2 regions of the Alteromonas sp. DYW1 genome follow, and region 1 is predicted to be linked to the other one. Evidence: predicted binding sites of a transcription regulator. Region 1 holds the regulator's gene; the other holds the start of a gene.
What was found. The regulator FliA, encoded in region 1, starts transcription of late flagellar genes. The targets are predictions, from matches to a motif close to CTAAAGNTNNNNNNNNNNNNGCCGATA.
Positions count from the first base shown of each region.

Region 2: AC121Z_RS03045 (DUF5610 domain-containing protein) is a predicted target of FliA. The motif match lies at 5,826-5,852, and genes of this name have one in related genera.

Region 1 is NZ_CM186038.1:2,626,375-2,636,721, reverse strand. It holds gene flhA (flagellar biosynthesis protein FlhA) at 1-1,510, shown strand, start outside; gene flhF (flagellar biosynthesis GTPase FlhF) at 1,538-2,923, shown strand; gene AC121Z_RS11810 (MinD/ParA family protein) at 2,920-3,786, shown strand; gene AC121Z_RS11805 (RNA polymerase sigma factor FliA) at 3,783-4,514, shown strand; gene cheY (chemotaxis response regulator CheY) at 4,551-4,934, shown strand; gene AC121Z_RS11795 (protein phosphatase CheZ) at 4,968-5,714, shown strand; gene AC121Z_RS11790 (chemotaxis protein CheA) at 5,727-7,997, shown strand; gene AC121Z_RS11785 (protein-glutamate methylesterase/protein-glutamine glutaminase) at 8,058-9,173, shown strand; gene AC121Z_RS11780 (ParA family protein) at 9,176-9,940, shown strand; gene AC121Z_RS11775 (chemotaxis protein CheW) at 9,947-10,347, shown strand, end outside.
Region 2 is NZ_CM186038.1:663,425-673,771, forward strand. It holds gene AC121Z_RS03015 (bifunctional diguanylate cyclase/phosphodiesterase) at 1-640, shown strand, start outside; gene AC121Z_RS03020 (pyridine nucleotide transhydrogenase) at 805-1,113, shown strand; gene sthA (Si-specific NAD(P)(+) transhydrogenase) at 1,245-2,669, opposite strand; gene AC121Z_RS03030 (acyl-CoA desaturase) at 2,787-3,917, opposite strand; gene fabR (HTH-type transcriptional repressor FabR) at 4,062-4,658, shown strand; gene trmA (tRNA (uridine(54)-C5)-methyltransferase TrmA) at 4,664-5,752, opposite strand; gene AC121Z_RS03045 (DUF5610 domain-containing protein) at 5,881-7,221, shown strand; gene AC121Z_RS03050 (RNA recognition motif domain-containing protein) at 7,276-7,740, opposite strand; rRNA gene AC121Z_RS03055 (16S ribosomal RNA) at 8,224-9,756, shown strand; tRNA gene AC121Z_RS03060 (tRNA-Ala) at 9,832-9,907, shown strand; tRNA gene AC121Z_RS03065 (tRNA-Ile) at 9,909-9,985, shown strand; rRNA gene AC121Z_RS03070 (23S ribosomal RNA) at 10,296-10,347, shown strand, end outside.

The DNA.
Region 1 (10,347 bases):
AATGGATGGTGCTTCAAAGTTCGTTAAAGGTGATGCTATTGCAGGCCTATTTATCATGCTTATCAATATCGTAGGCGGCTTGTTTATCGGCTTAGTGCAGTATGACCTGCCGTTCAGTCGAGCACTTGAGGTATATACCATTCTGACCATTGGTGATGGTTTGGTCGCTCAGATCCCATCGTTATTGTTGTCAGTGGCAACTGCGATAATCGTTACGCGTGAGAATGAAACCCAGGAAATGGGTCAGGAGCTGGATAAACAGCTCACCAACCCTCGAGCTTTGTCTATTGCGTCGGGTATTCTATTCGTTATGGGTATTGTCCCTGGTATGCCACACCTCGCATTCTTAAGTTTTAGTGCGCTTGCAGGGGGATTGGCCTACCTCAAAACACGCCAAGCCCAACAACCCGAGAAAGTTGAAAAAACCGGCGAAGTGTTACCGGCTGACAGTCAAACCCCGGCAGAAATTAAAGAACTCGGTTGGGATGACGTACAGCAGGTCGATACCATCGGACTAGAAGTGGGTTATCGTTTGATCCCCTTGGTGGATAAAGCGCAAGGTGGCGAGCTGTTGACGCGCATTAAGGGAGTTAGGAAAAAGCTTTCGCAAGAACTTGGCTTCCTGATCCCGCCAGTGCACATTCGAGACAATCTTGATCTCAACCCGACAACTTACACAATTGCCATGTTAGGCGTAAACGTCGGGGAAGCAGATATTAATCATGACAGCGAGCTAGCGATTAATCCAGGTCAGGTCTTTGGTAAGCTTGATGGTAAACCGACGAAAGATCCTGCCTTTGGTTTAGATGCTGTTTGGATCAAACCAGCCCAGCGTGAACATGCCCAAACATTAGGCTATACCGTGGTTGATACCGCCACAGTTGTGGCAACCCACTTGAGTCAATTGTTGACAACTAATGCCTATCAACTACTCGGGCACGAGGAAGCTCAACAACTCTTGGACATGTTAGCCAAGAGTAATCCAAAACTGGTAGAAGGGCTGATCCCTGATATTTTATCGCTCAGCACGGTGGTTAAAGTCTTGCGCACGTTGCTGTACGAAGGTGTACCTATTCGTGATATGCGCACGATTGTACAAACGTTGTGTGAATATGGTCCGAAAAGTCAAGATCCTGACGTATTAGTCTCAGCCGTGCGGATCGCTTTGAAGCGTTTAATTATCCAAGAAATCAATCACGGCGGGGCCGAGCTGCCCGTCATTACTTTGGCGCCAGAGTTGGAACAAATACTGCACAAGTCATTACAGGCAGGTGGCGAGGATGGCGCTGGTATTGAGCCTGGACTAGCTGACCGGATCCAGCAATCGCTCAGCGAGGCGACTCAGCAGCAGGAGCTGGCAGGAGAACCATCAGTATTGCTGACGTCAGGCATGTTAAGACCGGTATTATCGCGTTTCTTAAAACATGCGGTGACGGGTTTGCATGTCCTGTCCTATCAGGAAATTCCTGATGATAAGCAAATTCGAATTGTAAGTGCCGTTGGGCAATAAGCAGATAAGTGAAGTGGAGCATAAGCGATGAAAATTAGACGATTTGTCGGTAAGGATATGCGCGAGGCATTGCGTCAAGTGAAAGAAGAGCTTGGTGCTGATGCCGTAATCATGTCGACCCGCAAAACCGGCTCAGGCATTGAACTCGTTGCCGCTTACGACCCACATACACAAACACCGCCAACGTCAGCCAAAACGATTAAAGCGGAACCTCGCCAACGCACGCCAACTCTGAGTGAAATTATTGGCGATGATGGTCCGGATAGTTTGAAGCAGTTGCTTGAAAAGCAACAAGCGGCAAATGCGAAGCAGTCAGCAACGGCGAGTACCGAGCGAGAAACTACCAAACCTAATCGAGTGTCTGCGAAAGCTGAGCCTTATGCGCAGACTTATGCTGAAAAAGCGCCCAATGTGCAGGCGACACCGTCGGTAGAGAGCAATCAATCCGGTGCCGCGAACGCAACCGCTCAGCATCATGCAGACGTACCGCAGCAACTGGCGGATATGCATCAAGAATTGGCGTCGCTGCGTAACATTCTTTCATTTCAAGTCGCGGCATTGACAGAGCAACGCAAACAGTTGAAAAACCCATTGCATGGTTATTTATATGAACAACTTCAATTAATGGGAATTGAAGAATCACTCAGTGATCAATTAATCAATTATTTGCCAGCAGAAGCCAATGAGCGTGATGCTTGGTTAATGCTACTCAAATTATTAGCTAATCGAGTACACGTAGGCGGCCAGCATTTACTTACGCAGTCTGGTGTTGTCGCAATGGTTGGGCCTACTGGTGTGGGGAAAACGACAACAATCGCAAAACTGGCCGCGCGCTATGCTCAAAAACATGGCGCCGAACAGGTCGCTTTAGTGACTATTGACAGCTATCGTATTGGTGCGTTCGAGCAATTATCAACCTACGGTAAGATCATTGGTTGTACTGTTAAGAAAGCCCACAACGGTGAAGAATTGGCAAATGTTATTCATCAACTACGAAATAAGCGAATGGTACTAATCGACACTGCAGGCTTCTCGCAACGAGACGCGCGCTTAATTGGTCAGTTGCAAGAGTTATCGCGTGGGATTAACATGCCAATTAACTATTATTTGGTTGCGCAAGCAAATGCCCAATATGCCAGCCTGCAAGGCGTTGTGAATGCGTATAAAAACGTACCACTGCAAGGGTGCATATTCACAAAGTTAGATGAATGCTATTCATTGGGTGAAATGCTAAGTGTTGCTATAAACTATAACTTACCGCTAAGCTTTGTTACGGATGGTCAGAAAGTACCGGAAGATATTGCGTCTGCAAGTGGAAAAAATCTGATTTCTCTTGCAGCAAGGCTTTATAAAAAGTACAAGTTGCACCATACTAGCAACCATATAGCGGCAAATACAGCAAAAGCAGTATGATTGAAGATCAGGCTAGCGGCTTAAGAAGAATGAAACAATCACGTTTAATTAAGGTTATTGCGGTCACCGGTGGGAAAGGGGGTGTTGGTAAAACTAACATTACACTGAATACTGCTGTGGCAATGGCGAAGCAAGGGCAGCGGGTGCTGGTCTTGGATGCTGACTTGGGGCTGGCTAACGTTGACGTGATGTTAGGCTTGCGGGTCGACAAAAATTTGTCGCACGTTTTATCTGGCGAATGTACGCTCGACGAGGTGCTTGTGACTGGACCTCACGGAATTAAAATTGCACCAGCCACATCCGGCTCACAAAGCATGACGGAATTAACACCGACCCAACATGCTGGTCTGATCCGAGCCTTTAGTGAATTGAAAACCCCTATCGATGTCTTAATTGTCGATACTGCTGCAGGCATTTCAGATATGGTTCTGAGTTTTAGTCGCGCGGCACAAGATATTCTAGTCGTGGTATGTGATGAACCAACCTCACTCACCGATGCCTACGCACTAATAAAAATCCTCAACCGTGAACACGGCGTGTTCAAGTTTAAAGTCGTAGCCAATATGGTTCGTAGTGATCGTGAAGGGCGCGAATTATTTAATAAACTTTCGAAAGTCACTGGGCGATTCCTGGATGTTGCACTAGAGTTAGTGGCAACGGTTCCGTTTGATGAAAATATTCGTAAAGCGGTGCGTAAACAAACACCGATTGTTGATGCGTTTCCTGCTTCTCCAGCAGCCCTTGCAATCAGTGATTTGGCGCGTTCCGCAAGCCATTGGCCTATTCCCGAACAACCGGGCGGGCATTTGGAGTTTTTCCTAGAGCAGTTGTTAACTCGCAAGGCGGTAGGTGATAACGGGTGAGTAGTAAGGTGGCAGCATATCAACAGAGTGTCGATTTAAACGCTATTGTGGAGCGCCACGCGCCGCTAGTTAAGCGTATTGCTCACCACCTCATGGCGCGCTTGCCAGCCAGTGTGATTGTCGATGATTTGATCCAGTCAGGCATGATTGGCTTGTTGGAAGCTGCGAAAAATTTCGATGGATCCAAAGGCGCTAGTTTTGAAACTTTTGCAGGGATCCGAATTCGTGGTGCGATGTTAGACGAAATTCGCAAGGGCGACTGGACACCGCGCTCAGTGCATAAAAACAGTCGCACTATTATGGAAGCGATAGCGCAAGTCGAAAGAGAAACTGGTGGCGACGCGCGTGATGTGGATATTGCCGCTAAACTGAATGTATCTCTGGCGCAGTATCACCAGATGCTAAATGAAGTGAACGCAGGTAAGCTAGTCGCAATCGAAGATTTAGGCGTGTCTGAAGATGTCATCGGCGATGAACAGAGCAAAGGCTCCGACGCCCCCTTTGAAGATTTGATGCAAGGGGCATTTCAAAAAGCCTTGGCGCATGCAATTACGACACTGCCAGAGCGAGAGGCAATTGTCCTTTCGCTATACTATGATGAAGAATTGAATTTACGCGAAATTGGCGAGGTTTTAGAAGTCAGTGAATCGCGAGTGAGTCAAATACATAGTCAAGCAATGCTAAAGCTGAAAGCGCGGATGCAAGCTTGGCGAATGACTGAAGCTTAACAATAACAATGATAATGTTCCTCAGTGGAGGCTGTTTTGGATAAAAATATGAAAATTCTTGTTGTTGATGATTTTTCAACAATGAGACGCATCATAAAGAACCTGCTTAAAGATCTCGGCTTTACGAATATTCAAGAAGCAGACGATGGAAGCACGGCGTTACCCATGTTACAACAAGGTGACTTTGATTTTGTTGTTACCGATTGGAATATGCCGGGTATGCAGGGTATTGATTTGTTGCGCGCTATCCGTTCAGATGATGGTCTTAAGCACTTGCCGGTGTTGATGGTAACTGCTGAAGCCAAAAAGGAACAAATCGTAGCTGCGGCACAAGCCGGAGTAAATGGCTATGTGGTTAAGCCATTTACCGCTGCTACCTTAAAAGAAAAGCTCGAAAAGATTTTCGAACGCTTAGGTTAATCCAGACGGTCTTTCAACAAAAGGAGACACTGGATGCCTGATAAATCCACAGTTCCAATTTCTTTAGAAGAAGCGAAACAGCTCGTCACCTATCTTGAGGAGGGCGATCACGAGTCGGCTAATGCGATTCTTGAAGTTGCTTCTATGAAAGAGTCTATCGAGTTGTTTGCTGAAGTCGGTAAATTAACACGTCAACTCCATGACTCCCTCAATAGCTTCCAAATTGATGATCGTATCAAAGGCTTAGCGAGCGAGGAGATCCCAGACGCCCAGTCACGTCTGTTGTACGTCATTGAAGAAACCGAAAAAGCGGCTAATACTACAATGGATGCGGTTGAAACGAGCATGCCATTAGCAGAAAAACTCAATGAGCGGATCAGCGCGGTGTTGCCAGAGTGGAAAAAGCTCATGACACGTCAAATTGAGTTGGGTGAGTTTAAGACTTTGTGTGCGGACTTGGACAAGTTGTTGGAAGATGCTTCAACAGATTCAGCAAAGCTGACTTCACTGATGACTGAAGTGCTTATGGCTCAAGGTTATCAAGACTTAACTGGGCAAGTGATTCGGCGAGTAATCGAGTTGGTAAAAGAGGTCGAGGACAGTTTGGTTAACATGTTAACCATGTTTGGTGACCCGGAAATGAAGCAAAGTCCTCAAAAATCTGAGAAAAAGACCGATAACGTGGAAGCGGAAGGTCCAATTATCGATGCTGACCAACGTGATGACGTGGTAAGTGGCCAAGATGATGTCGATGACCTGTTATCGAGCTTGGGATTTTAGGAGAGCGTATTAATGGCGTTTGATGTAGACGAGGAAATATTGCAAGACTTTCTAGTGGAAGCTGGAGAGATACTTGAACAATTACAGGAGCAGCTCGTTGATTTAGAGAATAATCCTGAAGATAAAGATCTACTGAACGCGATTTTTCGCGGTTATCATACGGTCAAAGGTGGTGCCGGGTTCTTATCACTCACTGAACTCGTTGATATTTGTCACGGCGCGGAAAACGTTTTTGACGTAATGCGTAACGGGCAGCGTACGCTAACGCCTGATTTAATGGATGTCATTTTGCGCGCCACAGATGTGGTTGTGGAAATGTTTGACAAGGTTAAAGCGCGTGAACCACTTGAGCCAGCAGAACCCGAACTTATCGATCTATTACATAAACTCAGCCATCCTGAATCTCCTGATGAAAACATTTTCGATGGCGATGCCAGCGCAGCAGAACCAGCATCCGATAGTGCTGAGGAAATAGAGTTCGCTGTGGAAGATTCGCCAGCGGAAAGCAATGAGCCGGTTGCGTCCAGTGCAGATGAAGGCGGTAGCATCGACGAAATCACTGAGGATGAATTTGAAGCGCTGTTAGATGAACTGCATGGTGGTGGAGCACCTAGTGCGCCAAAACCCAAAGCAGAAGCAACACCTGCGGCAGAATCGTCATCGAGTACTTCTGGTGATGATGATATCAGTGATGACGAGTTTGAAGCGTTACTCGACCAGTTGCATGGTAAAGGTAAGTTTGAAGCGGGTAGCAAAACAGCTGAGGCACCTGCAGAGAAAGCCAATACAAGTCCAACAGCAGACGCTAGTAGTGATGAAATCACTGATGATGAGTTTGAATCTTTGTTGGATCAGCTGCATGGACAAGGCCAAGGTCCGGGAGCGAAGGCAGAGCCAGCTAAGCCGCAAGAACCAGTAAAAGAAGATAAACCTACAGCAGCGACTCAGGCACCGCCAGCGAAGTCATCCTCTGCTGGCGACGAAGCCAAAAAAGCTGCACCAGCGGCTAAGCCTGCTGCCGCAGCTAAAGAAGCGCCGGCAGCGAAGGCTCCGGCAAAACCGGCTGCGAAGAAAGATGATAAAAAAGCGGCCGCAGCGGCGCCACCTGCTGAGACCACTGTACGTGTTGATACCAAGAGACTCGACCAAATCATGAATATGGTTGGAGAGTTAGTACTTGTGCGTAACCGCCTGTTAAGCTTGGGGATTAACGTTAACGACGAGAGCATGAGCAAAGCGATTGCTAACCTCGACGTGGTAACCGGGGATTTGCAAGGTGCGGTAATGAAAACCCGCATGCAGCCAATCAAAAAGGTCTTTGGTCGCTTCCCTCGCGTTGTCAGGGACTTAGCACGGAGTCTGAAAAAAGAAATTACCCTCGAGCTGGAAGGTGAAGAAACGGATTTAGACAAAAATCTGGTTGAAGCGTTGGCCGATCCGTTAGTGCATTTGGTGCGTAACTCGGTTGACCACGGTATCGAAATGCCGGATGACCGCCAAGCCGCCGGTAAGCCTCGTATGGGTACAGTTAAACTCTCTGCATCCCAAGAGGGCGATCATATTTTGCTGACCATTGATGACGATGGTAAGGGAATGGATCCCGATAAATTGAAAGAGATTGCGATTAATCGTGGCGTGCTCGATGCAGATGCTGCCGCTCGAATGTCTGATGTCGAAGCTTTTAATCTGATTTTTGCGCCAGGGTTCTCGACCAAAACTGAAATCAGTGACATTTCAGGCCGTGGTGTTGGTATGGATGTGGTTAAAACCAAGATCAACCAACTCAATGGTAGTGTAAATATTGATTCTCAGCTTGGTCGCGGCACACGCTTAGAAATTAAGGTACCGTTAACTCTCGCGATATTGCCAACATTGATGATTATTGTTGGCGAGCAAACTTTTGCGTTACCACTTGGTGCGGTTAACGAGATCATCAATATGGATATCTCTAAGACGAATACCGTTGATGGTCAGCTAACCATGATCGTGCGTTCCAAAGCGATACCCTTGTTCTATCTCGGTGAATGGTTACGTCGTGGTAATCGACAAGTAGAAAAGGATAAAGGCCATGTGGTCGTTGTCCAAATCGGTACACAGCAAATGGGCTTTGTGGTTGATGCTTTGATTGGTCAAGAAGAAGTCGTCATAAAACCGCTTGATGCGCTATTACAGGGCACACCTGGAATGGCTGGCGCTACCATAACCTCAGATGGTGGTATCGCATTGATCCTTGATATTCCTGGGCTGCTTAAGCGGTATGCGCGCAAGGCTTTGAATAAATAGACGGTGAAATCGCTGTTTGGCTTACTGGCCAAGCAATGAATGACAGGAAACTAAATAGTAATGACACTCAAGGTGTTGGTGGTCGATGATTCGTCGTTTTATCGACGCCGGGTGCGGGAAATCCTTAATCAGGATCCAGCACTCGAAGTTGTTGCTGAAGCGAACAATGGTCAAGATGCTTTAAACAAACTAGCGACCTTTGCACCGGACGTAATTACTATGGATGTTGAAATGCCGGTAATGGATGGCATTACGGCAGTGCGTAAAATTATGCAGACCTCACCGGTGCCGATTTTGATGTTTTCCTCTATTACGCAAGATGGCGCTGAGGCGACTATCCAAGCGTTAGAGGCCGGTGCGCTTGATTTCCTTCCGAAGAATTTTGAAGATATCGCTCGCGACCGTCGTGAGGCGACCATGGTGTTGCGTTCCAAAGTGCGCGCTATCGCCAGTCGGCCAATGCGAGCGCGCGGTATATCTGCGCCGCCACTCAGTTCGCCGGGCCGTACGCCGGCGACACAAAAATTCTTTAAGTCATCCTCAGTATTAAGTGGCCCTGCAACTTCATCTCCACCGGTCTACCGCAGTAAAAACAAGCGCTATAAACTCTTGGCGATAGGCTCTTCAACGGGTGGACCCGTTGCCTTGCAGAAAGTGCTGCAGCCGCTACCAGCGACATTCCCTGTGCCAATCCTATTGGTTCAACATATGCCAGGAACGTTCACAACGGCGTTTGCGCAGCGCTTAAATAGCTTGTGCAACATTAGCGTATCTGAAGCTCAAAATGGCGATGTACTTAAGCCTGGGCATGCGTATCTAGCGCCAGGTGGTAAGCAAATGTTAGTCGAAGGTACAAGTGGTGCTGCTCGGGTCAAAATCGTCGATTCGGTTCCAGGAGAAAATTTAACCTATAAACCCAGCGTTGACTTAACCTTCAAGGCGTGCGGTCAAGTGTTCGGGGGCGACATTTTGGGTTTAATTCTCACCGGTATGGGCGCAGATGGAAAGTTGGGTAGTCAAGAGATCAAAGCATTAGGCGCGACGATTTGGGCGCAGGACGAAGCCAGTTGCGTGGTTTATGGCATGCCGCAAGCGGTTACCGTAGCGAATATTTCAGAGCGTAGCTTACCGATTGAGCGGATGGCCACAGATGTTATGACAGAAGTCAAAGGCTAACCATGAAAATCTGGACCATAGCCAACCAGAAAGGCGGTGTCGGTAAAACGACAACCACTGTAACGTTAGGCGGTATTTTGGCTGAACGCAAACAGCGAGTATTGTTGATCGATACTGATCCACATGCATCGTTAAGTTATTATTTTGGTATTGATTCTGAAGAGTTAACCAAAAGTACTTATGACATCTTTGTTCATGATGGACCATTAGACAAAGAGCTAGTACTTGATTGCTTGTGTCCCACTAAGTTAGACACCTTGTTTGTTTTGCCTGCGACGATGAATCTGGCAACACTGGATCGTAAATTGGGCGCGAAAACTGGCATGGGGTTAGTACTGACGCGTGCACTGCAGGCGGTTGAATCTGAGTTTGATTATGTCTTGATTGATTGTCCACCCGTGCTTGGAGTATTGATGGTTAATGCGTTGGCAGCGTGCGATCGAATATTGGTTCCCGTACAGACTGAATTTTTGGCCCTCAAAGGTTTAGACCGAATGATGCATACACTCGAAATTATGAGCCAGTCACTGCGTAAGACCTTTGATGCGTTAATCGTGCCGACCATGTTTGACAAGCGGGTAAACGCCGCTTTAGAGGCGCATAATACTCTGAAGCAAGAGTATGGCGAAAATACTTGGAAAAGTACGATACCGGTAGACACTCGCTTTCGCGAAGCAAGTCAGGCCCAAACACCGCTGTCCTTGTATGCACCGCGTTCGCGGGGGGCATACGCATATACCAAATTATTATTAGAGTTAGAGTCGTAATAGACCATGAGTAAAGGAAAGAGCTTCGCTAAAGAAGAGATCATGCAAGAATATTTAGACGGCTTGCTCGTCGATTTGGCTGATCCTGTCGAAGCCACGCAACGCGTAGCAAAATTGTTAGAGCAAGCCACAGTCACACCGGTAATAACCGATCCTGCGCCACAAGAGGAACCGCAAGTCAGCATGGTTAACGCACCTGAACAGGTTGCGACTGAAGCCCCTGAGGCTGAGGAAATCATTGTTGCGACTAAAGAAGCGCAAAATGCAGCCGAAATAGCTAATATAAACAATGAGAAAGCGTCTCATCAAGCGCTGAAAGAGCGTTTAGATAAACGTTTCCAAGCGTTATTTTTTGATGTCGCAGGATTAACCATGGCGGTTCCGTTAATCGATCTTGGAGGCATTCA
Region 2 (10,347 bases), 1.9 Mb from region 1:
AGATGGTGATGGGAAATATATATCGCCAGCAGTGTTTGTGCCATTAGCGGAATACTCGGGATTGATTGTCGATATCGGTCAATGGGTACTTGAGGCTTCTTGTGCTCGTATCAAGGAATTGTGTGAAAAAGGGTATGCTCACCTGCGCGTTGCAGTAAATATTTCAATTCCTCAGTTTAGGGATCGATTTTTTGTTCAAAAAGTTAAAGATGCAATCGAGAAAAACGGTATTGATCCAAAATTATTAGAGCTGGAAATTACCGAAAGTGTGGTCATGGACGAACCTCAAATCGTTATTGATGCATTACGCTCGCTAAAAGAGTACGGCGTTGCGATTGCCATTGATGATTTTGGGACTGGATTTTCTTCCATGAGTTATTTGCAACAGTTACCACTGGATCGCTTGAAAGTGGATCGCTCTTTCGTCAGTGATATCCAGCCGGGTGGTAATGCCTTTATTGCCGAAACGATTGTAACCTTAGGTAATAAACTTGGCCTTGCAACTATTGCTGAGGGCGTTGAGAAGCGAGAGCAAGCAAGTTACATGCTGAAGCTAGGTTGTGATGAAGCTCAAGGTTACCTCTATGCTAAGCCCATGCCCTTTGATCAATTGATGGCATTTCTTGCGGAGAAAGAATAACCGCTGTCATCAAAATGTGACTTTATTGTCATAATTCTGTCATATTGGTGTGATTCGCAATTGAAATCAGCGGGCTTTTTTTGCTATACTCTTCAATACGCTAATTGGAATGCCCCTACGAAATGGTCTCTGGGCATAAAAAACAATGGCGATATGGAGGAGTTATGCGTAAATATTTAGCAGTAATCACGTTGGCTTTAGCTGCCGTGGGTGCGCATGCAAACGCCGACAATGCTAAGGCGTTTGATTGTATGGATGCAAAGACTTTTGAAATTAATAGCCAGTGTATGGCTGCGAAGATTAACAATAATGTCGCGTTTGCTGAAGCACAGCAGTCTATTGTGATGGCTGCCCAAGATAGTTCAGAAAATGCGATGGCAACTGTTTCATTCTATCCAGAACTGCGTCTAATCGAAGTCGTTGCACACCGTGATGCAACCTACGCCAAAAGGCTCGACGCGTCGAATAATTAAACGATAAAAAACCAGCAATCGCTGGTTTTTTTATACCCCACTATTACCCAATAGCAACTTTCAGCACCGCTTATTGCAGGCCGTTCGCATACAAAGTTTTGCGACTATTTATCTCGTGTGTTTAAGCGTGATTAGAATACCCGATTTAGTCCATTCAATGCTGCGACACGATAGGCTTCTGCCATCGTAGGGTAGTTAAAGGTATTATTAACGAAATAATCAATACTATTTCCTTTACCTTCTTGCTGCATAATCGCTTGTCCGATATGCACAATTTCTGATGCACGTTCACCAAAGCAATGTATACCGAGCACTTGCTTGGTTTCGCGGTGGAACAGAATTTTAAGGCTGCCCACTAAGGTTGACGCGATCTGCGCTCTTGCCAAGTGTTTGAACTGTGCCCGGCCTACTTCATAGGGAACTTTCATCGCGGTAAGCTCTTGCTCGGTTTTACCCACAGAGCTGATTTCTGGGATCGTATAAATACCGGTTGGAATGTCTTCCACTAGGCTTGCATGACTGGCACCATCGAGCATGGCTTCGGCCGCGAAACGCCCTTGATTATAAGCGGCGGATGCCAGGCTCGGATAACCAATAACATCGCCAACGGCATAGATGTTTTCTATGTCAGTTTGGTAATGTTCGTTGACCGCTAATTGCCCACGTGAGTCAGATTTTAAGCCAACATTTTCAAGCTTAAGCATGTCGGTATTGCCGGTACGTCCATTCGCGAACAATAAACAATCCGCTTTCATACGCTTACCGGATTGTAGGTTCAGGATCACACAATCGTCGTGAGTTTCGACTGACTCATAGGCTTCATTATGGCGGATAACAACGCCGTTATTCCATAGGTGATAGCTGAGAGAATCTGATACTTCAGCATCAAGAAAAGAGAGTAAACGTTCACGCATATTAACCAAATCAACTTTAACTCCCATGCCCCGAAATATCGAGGCATACTCAGACCCAATGACTCCCGCACCGTAGATTATGATGGTCTTGGGATCATGCTTCATCGACAGTATGCTGTCTGAATGGTAAACCCTCGGATGAGTGAAATCGATATCGTCTGGCGTATATGGACGAGAGCCTGTAGCTATGGCGACTTGGTTAGTGGTTACTTTATCAATGGACCCATCGGGTTTTCTAACTTCGATAGTATGTGCGTCAATAAAACTAGCTTCACCGTGGATCAAAGTAACGCGATTGCGACTATAAAATGATGAACGCAATTGTGATTGCTTACGGATAACACCACTGGCGTGCTGCATAATGTCGCTAAACGTCAATGTTTGAATCGTGTTTTCGTTGAAAAGTGGCGTGCTGTTGTATTCTACCAAGCGGCTTACGGAATGGCGCAATGACTTTGACGGGATGGTGCCCCAATGCGTACAACCGCCGCCTACTGATTCATAGCGCTCGACGACGGCGACTTTTTTCCCAGCCTTGGCCAACTGCATAGCAACACCTTCACCACCAGGACCAGTGCCAATGACCACGGCATCAAATTGGTAAGAACTAGTTTGAGACTCAGTTTTTTTGCTTTTTCCCATGATCATCAACATGTTAATTGTTTGCAGATAGTCTAGTTGACTTTGCACATAAGAAAAAGGCTTGCGTAATGAATCAGCAAGCCTTTAGATAAACTACAGTCGTCCAGCTAGGTTGAGTTATGCCATTTGCATATATTGTAAACGATGAATGGTGAGCCATTTTTCTTTCTGGATCGCCAATGTTTGTTTCAGTTCCTTGTATTTGTACATAAGCTCTAAACCGTCTAACGAGCGTTGTAAATGACGCTTTTTAATTGCGACTAAGCGCTTCTTAGTCGCGTAGTACTCACCCATTTTTTCAATTAACACGTTATACTCACGCTCGATCAGCGACAGCATCTCTTCCGCATTTGGCAACTGTGCCACCTTGCGTTGAGCATATTGTAGTTGCATTTTTGCTTTTGCCTTTTCGATACGCTCTTCTGGCGTTCTGCGCAAATCCCATGTTAAGCCAATGAAGGATAGCCCACGAATGAGCCACTTTGTTGGATCGTATTGCCACCATCGGATCCCATTCCGATAATCGTACTCGAAAATGTGGTGATAATTATGATAACCCTCACCAAAGGTAAATAGGGCTACGATGCCATTGTCTCGGGCAGTATTCCCATCGGTGTAAGGTTGTTTACCCCAAATGTGTGCTAATGAATTGATGAAAAAAGTCACGTGATGTACCGCAACCAATCTAAACACGCCGGCCAAAATGATCATGCCAAAAATCGACCCATTTAACCAACCTAAGAATCCCGTGATACCAAAATTCGCAACAAACACTATCGCCAGATAATGTTTGTGTTGCCACATCACAATAGGATCTTTTTGTAGATCACGGCAATTCTCATAGTTATCGTAACGATGTGCTTGATACTCGCGTAACATCCACCCCATGTGTGAGTACCAGAAACCGCGTTTAGCAGAATATGGATCCTTGTCGTTGTCATCAACGTGGCGATGATGAACACGATGGTCTGAAGACCAATGTAAAATACTGTTTTGCACAGCCATCGCGCCACCAACAGCCAGAATCCATCGTACTATAGGGTGAGCTTGATAGGTCTTATGTGACCAGAGGCGATGATAACCAGCCGTAATCGAAATCCCGGTAAAGAAAAATAGAATGACAGTGGTGACGATTTCTGCGGCATTGAAGCCAACAAAGTAAGCCCAGAGTGGCGCGACAAGAAAGGCGATAGCTCCAGTGATGATAAATACAGCAATGTTTAACGGGATAAGAGGTGGTTTTTTCATGATAAAATTTTCGGCGTACAACTGTTCGCTGATTTTACGTCAATTTTAGAATTGTGCAACCGATTCAAATAATGCTCGCTTGGAACATTGCTCAATATAGGTAACAATAATCGATTATTAACACCAAAAATCGCGAAGAAAGCCTTGAGCAGACAAGAACAAAAATTAAAGACTCGCCAAAATATTGTGAATGCTGCGTTTAGTCTGTTAGATGAAAATAGGAGCCTGTCTGCGATCAGTTTGCGCGAAGTGGCGCGCGCGGCAGGTATCGCGCCGACGAGCTTTTACCGCCATTTTAAGGATATTGATGATTTAGGTCTGACACTGGTTGATGAAGCGGGTCTGGCATTACGTCAATTAATGCGTCAAGCACGGCGCCGGATCGAGTCAGGTGGTGGCGTTATTGATACGTCGGTGAATACATTTCTAGAGTTTATTAGCGCCAATACCAATGTATTTCGACTATTGTTGCGCGAACATACAGGGACGTCAGCAGCATACCGGACCGCGGTGCAGCGCGAGATCCAGCATTTTATTGAAGAATTAACCGACTATATAATTGAGGTTCAGAACATAGAGCATTCGTTGGCATATCTGCAAGCTGAAGCTATGGTGAAGCTAGTCTTTAGTGCCGGCGCAGAAGCGTTAGAGTCTGACCCTACGTTGCGAGTTGCAATCGGCGAAAGGGTCAAACAACAATTGCGCTTTATCCAGAATGGCGCGAGAGCTAAAACCAGCTAGGCTGTTTAGCGTTTTCGAAGAACCATGCCACATTCTAGGTGGGGGGTGTAAGGGAACTGGTCAAAAACAGCAAAAGCCTCTACTTCGTGGGATTTGCGAAGTTCCTGCAAATTGGCTTTAAGTGTCATTGGGTTACAGGAAATATAAATCACACGATCAAACCCTTGTACCAGCGCCAACGTCTCATTATCTAGCCCACTGCGTGGCGGATCAACCAGTACAGTATTAAAAGTGAAGACGCTGAGATCGATATCGCCTAAGCGCTTGAACTGTTGCTCACCGCGCATAGCCTGAGTAAACTCCTCAGCTGATAAACGTACAATCTGAACGTTGTTAAGTGCATTTTTTTGGATATTAAATTGCGCAGCCTCAACCGACGGTTTAGCTATTTCGGTACCAACTACGTGGTTAAAATGTTCGGCCAAGGGCAGGCTGAAATTACCCGCGCCGCAATAAAATTCAACCAAATCACCTTCGACGTCAGCACAATGTTTTTTTGCCCACTCAATCATATGGCAATTGACTTCAGCATTAGGTTGCGTAAAGCTATTCTCTATGTGTTTGAAGGTATACGACTGATTATTAATGGTAAGCTTTTCAATAACAAAGTCATCACCGATAATCTCCTTTTGCTTACGCGCCCGGCCAATGATGCTAACTTTACCTAACTCACCAAGCGCTTCGCGCAGTTGAGTCGCTGCTGCATGCCATTCATCATCTAGTGGTTTGTGATAAAGCAAACTAATCACCAGTTCACCAGACAGGGATGAGAGATAGTCAATTTGAAACAGCTTTCTGCGTAAACTATCGACAGGCTTGAGATAGTTGATCAGCAGTTCCATCGCGTGATTAATCAATTCACATGCGGGAAGAAAACTATCGACGCGGTATTTTTGCTTGCTCTGCTGATCAAACATGATGTGGTATAGGTCGTCGCCATCATGCCAAACACGAAATTCAGCCCGCATTCGATAGTGCTGGGGAGGAGAGCGAAAAATCTCTAGCTCTGGCAATGCAAACTCGGCGAAGGCACCGCGTAAATCTGCAATTTTATCTGCAAGTTGTTGTTCATAGGTGCTTGGGTCAATGTGCATTACAATATAACTGATTATTCAAAAGCCATATTGTAACGTTTTACGTGGTAGTGCGCAGTAGTTTAAAAAAACACTAAACTATATTTTAGACCCGCCGATAAGAAGTCGAGGATAGAGAGGTATCGAAAATGAACTTTGGCGAAATAAAGGCTTTTCATAGCGAACAGCCGCAATCGGCAAAACCACGTGACGCACTGAATAAGCAGCTTCAGGCCGAGGGTTTAAAGCAGGCGGCAAATTTTCAAGCCGCGCAGGTAGCAAATAGCACCGGCGTGTCAATCAGTGTATTGAGCTCACAAACGACCGTTGGTTTGAAGATATACAGCGGGTCAATGCAGCAAAATGTTGTGGTTAACGACGAAAAGGCGGCGCAAGCAACAACCTTTGATAAAGATAAACCGGCTTCGATGTTCGACTTTGAGAAAGTCGCTGAGAATGTGATGCGCTTTGTTGGAGGTGTTATCAAAGGCGCGGCACGCAGTGGTGCTGATGAAGCCAAGTTAGCCAGTTTGTTCGAACAAGCACGCTCGGGTGTAGCCAAAGGCATTAAGATGGCTGAGCAGGATATCGGTGGATTAATGAACGATGAAATTGATCAAGGCATCAATAGTAGCCGTCAACTGATTGCCCAACGTATTGCTGAACTTGAACAACAATTGATGCGACCTGATGATGCGTCAGCTGAAACTGTATCCTCTTTAACTCAGTTAACTGCAAGCCAGGAAAACAATGGTAGTCTTGTGATCCGCACCAAAGAAGGTGATGAAGTCACCTTGACGTTCCGCGATTTGCAAAGTGTAGCCTATCTAAATGAAACGTCATTTACACGTTCGGTGAACGATGCGCAAACAGAGGCCGCCAGTCAAACAAATGCAGCAGAACAGCAGGCGTCTGAGCAACAATCTTCTGGCAGCGTTCAATCTTTTAGCGAATCCTTGCAAGCGAAAACCCTAGAGTTTTCTGGTTACAGTATTCAAATCAAAGGGGAGCTAAATGAAAATGAGCTTGCCTCTATTGCTGATCTCGTTACCAATGCCAATGACTTAGCCGATACATTTTATCGCGGAGATATTGAAACCGCTTTTAATCAGGCGCTTGAATTAGGCTATGATAAGCAGGAGTTGGTTGGTTTCGCACTGCAGCTAAATCGGATTGAACAGACGCAAGTGGTGCAAGCTTATGACTATGTACAGCATTATAAGGACAATAGTGGGGTAGATTCTGAGAAAGAAAAATCCACTAAGCCTGTGGCGCAATATATTGATAAAATGCTAAACGTGTTAGATAAGGCGCAGCAAAAGCTGCAGGGCCCTGAAGACTACAACACGATGATCAATGGCATCATTAATGAAATGAAAGATGTCCAAGTACCTGATTTGGTGCAGGCGATAAACCGCTTTCACACCTTCAATCAACAATTACTTGAGGCCTTACCAAAGTCGGACTCAGCTGCAGTGAGTAATCAATAAAAGAAAAGGCTGGTTATGACCAGCCTTTTTCGTGCACATCATTTAGCAGTGGCCTTAATGGGCTACTTTATCTTTGGCATAACGGACTTTCAGTGTTCGGTCTTGGAATACCGAATCATTTAACTTATTGATGGCTTTGCTTACATCATTAGAAATCACTTCAACAAAACCGTACCCTTTGCGCTTTCCAGTGCGCTTATCTTTCATTAACCGAACAGATTGTACAGTTGCATGAGCTTGAAAATACTCTTTGACAGCATCTTCATTAGCGCGGTACGGCAGGTTGCCTACATATAATGTAGTAACATCGGCAGTAGTTTCTGCAGAATCCGCTGTGAAAGATGTCGCTTTTCTACTAAAGAGTTGGGCGATGGAAGGAGTGAGAAGACCGGCGACTAGGACGAGGGCCGCTAATACGCTGTTAGTTGAGGCAACTGTGATAAGATAATCAGCAGTAAAGAAGGTGAATACTGCTAGGGCGACTGCCACTATCACGCAGTGAAAAAATTTAACGTTCATAGCTTTACCTTTTTTTATTATGTATACGTAGATAAAAAGCACTAGTTAGTCTACTGAACTCCAGCTTAGAAGCAAATCAGATTCTATCTAACGCTGTCTGATAACGGAATAAAGTGTAAAAAATAAGCGTTAATGCGCAAAATCCTGCTTAACCGACAAAAAAGCCAAAAAAACAGTTGACGTTCAAATTCTTCGACGTAGAATGCGCACCTCGCTTCGGGGGGCTATAAAGCAAAACGAAACGAACCGTGACAAGCAAGCAAAAAACTTTGCTAACTTTTTTAAAAAGATGCTTGACACAGCGAATAAACAGCGTATTATTCGCATCCCGCTTGAGGAGAGTCACTAAGGCGCCTTAAGCTGCAACGAAAGTTGCTTTGTTCTTTAACAATTTATAACAAGACAATCTGTGTGGGCACTCGTTAAGAGTGTCACAACGACAATTTATTTTTAGTTTCTATTCGTAGAAACGACGCAAGTATTCAATTGAAGAGTTTGATCATGGCTCAGATTGAACGCTGGCGGCAGGCCTAACACATGCAAGTCGAACGGTAACAGGACTAGCTTGCTAGTTGCTGACGAGTGGCGGACGGGTGAGTAATGCTTGGGAATTTGCCTTTAGGAGGGGGATAACCACTGGAAACGGTGGCTAATACCGCATAATGTCTACGGACCAAAGGGGGCTTCGGCTCCCACCTATAGAGAAGCCCAAGTGAGATTAGCTAGTTGGTGAGGTAAAGGCTCACCAAGGCGACGATCTCTAGCTGTTCTGAGAGGAAGATCAGCCACACTGGAACTGAGACACGGTCCAGACTCCTACGGGAGGCAGCAGTGGGGAATATTGCACAATGGGGGAAACCCTGATGCAGCCATGCCGCGTGTGTGAAGAAGGCCTTCGGGTTGTAAAGCACTTTCAGTTGTGAGGAAAGGTTAGTAGTTAATACCTGCTAGCTGTGACGTTAGCAACAGAAGAAGCACCGGCTAACTCCGTGCCAGCAGCCGCGGTAATACGGAGGGTGCAAGCGTTAATCGGAATTACTGGGCGTAAAGCGCACGCAGGCGGTTTGTTAAGCTAGATGTGAAAGCCCCGGGCTCAACCTGGGATGGTCATTTAGAACTGGCAGACTAGAGTTTTGGAGAGGGGAGTGGAATTCCAGGTGTAGCGGTGAAATGCGTAGATATCTGGAGGAACATCAGTGGCGAAGGCGACTCTCTGGCCAAAGACTGACGCTCATGTGCGAAAGTGTGGGTAGCGAACAGGATTAGATACCCTGGTAGTCCACACCGTAAACGCTGTCTACTAGCTGTGTGTGTATTTAATACGTGCGTAGCGAAGCTAACGCGCTAAGTAGACCGCCTGGGGAGTACGGCCGCAAGGTTAAAACTCAAATGAATTGACGGGGGCCCGCACAAGCGGTGGAGCATGTGGTTTAATTCGATGCAACGCGAAGAACCTTACCTACACTTGACATGCAGAGAACTTTCCAGAGATGGATTGGTGCCTTCGGGAACTCTGACACAGGTGCTGCATGGCTGTCGTCAGCTCGTGTCGTGAGATGTTGGGTTAAGTCCCGCAACGAGCGCAACCCTTGTCCTTAGTTGCCAGCATTCAGTTGGGCACTTTAAGGAGACTGCCGGTGACAAACCGGAGGAAGGTGGGGACGACGTCAAGTCATCATGGCCCTTACGTGTAGGGCTACACACGTGCTACAATGGTATGTACAGAGGGAAGCGAGACAGTGATGTGGAGCGGACCCCTTAAAGCATATCGTAGTCCGGATTGGAGTCTGCAACTCGACTCCATGAAGTCGGAATCGCTAGTAATCGCAGGTCAGCATACTGCGGTGAATACGTTCCCGGGCCTTGTACACACCGCCCGTCACACCATGGGAGTGGGATGCAAAAGAAGTAGCTAGTCTAACCTTCGGGAGGACGGTTACCACTTTGTGTTTCATGACTGGGGTGAAGTCGTAACAAGGTAACCCTAGGGGAACCTGGGGTTGGATCACCTCCTTACCTTAAAGTCGATGGACGCACTTGATGCAGTGCTCACACAGATTGTTTTGTTATGAAAAGAACGACCATACTTATGGGGCTATAGCTCAGCTGGGAGAGCGCCTGATTTGCATTCAGGAGGTCAGCAGTTCGATCCTGCTTAGCTCCACCACAGGCTTGTAGCTCAGCTGGTTAGAGCGCACCCCTGATAAGGGTGAGGTCGGCAGTTCAAGTCTGCCCAAGCCTACCATTTTCTGATGTTTGATTGGTACGGGTGGTAAGTGATCGGTGGTTGTTAGGTAAGAGCCTTAATGAATGATGAGAATTATTGATTAAGGTTTTTTTAAGCCTTGAATATGTTCTTTAACAATTTGGAAAAGCTGATATTAATTTAATCCAAGAGTAACTGATTGAATTGTTATTTTATTAAATGACGGTTCTTTCAAGCGAAACTTGTATGGGTATGAGTAAAATCATACGCGATTAGCGATTGTCACGTTACAGCCTGGCGCGAGCCACTGATAGTCTGGAGTCAAAAGGCAGACATATTAGGGTTGTATGGTTAAGTGACTAAGCGTATACGGTGGATGCCTTGGCAGTTAGAGGCGATGA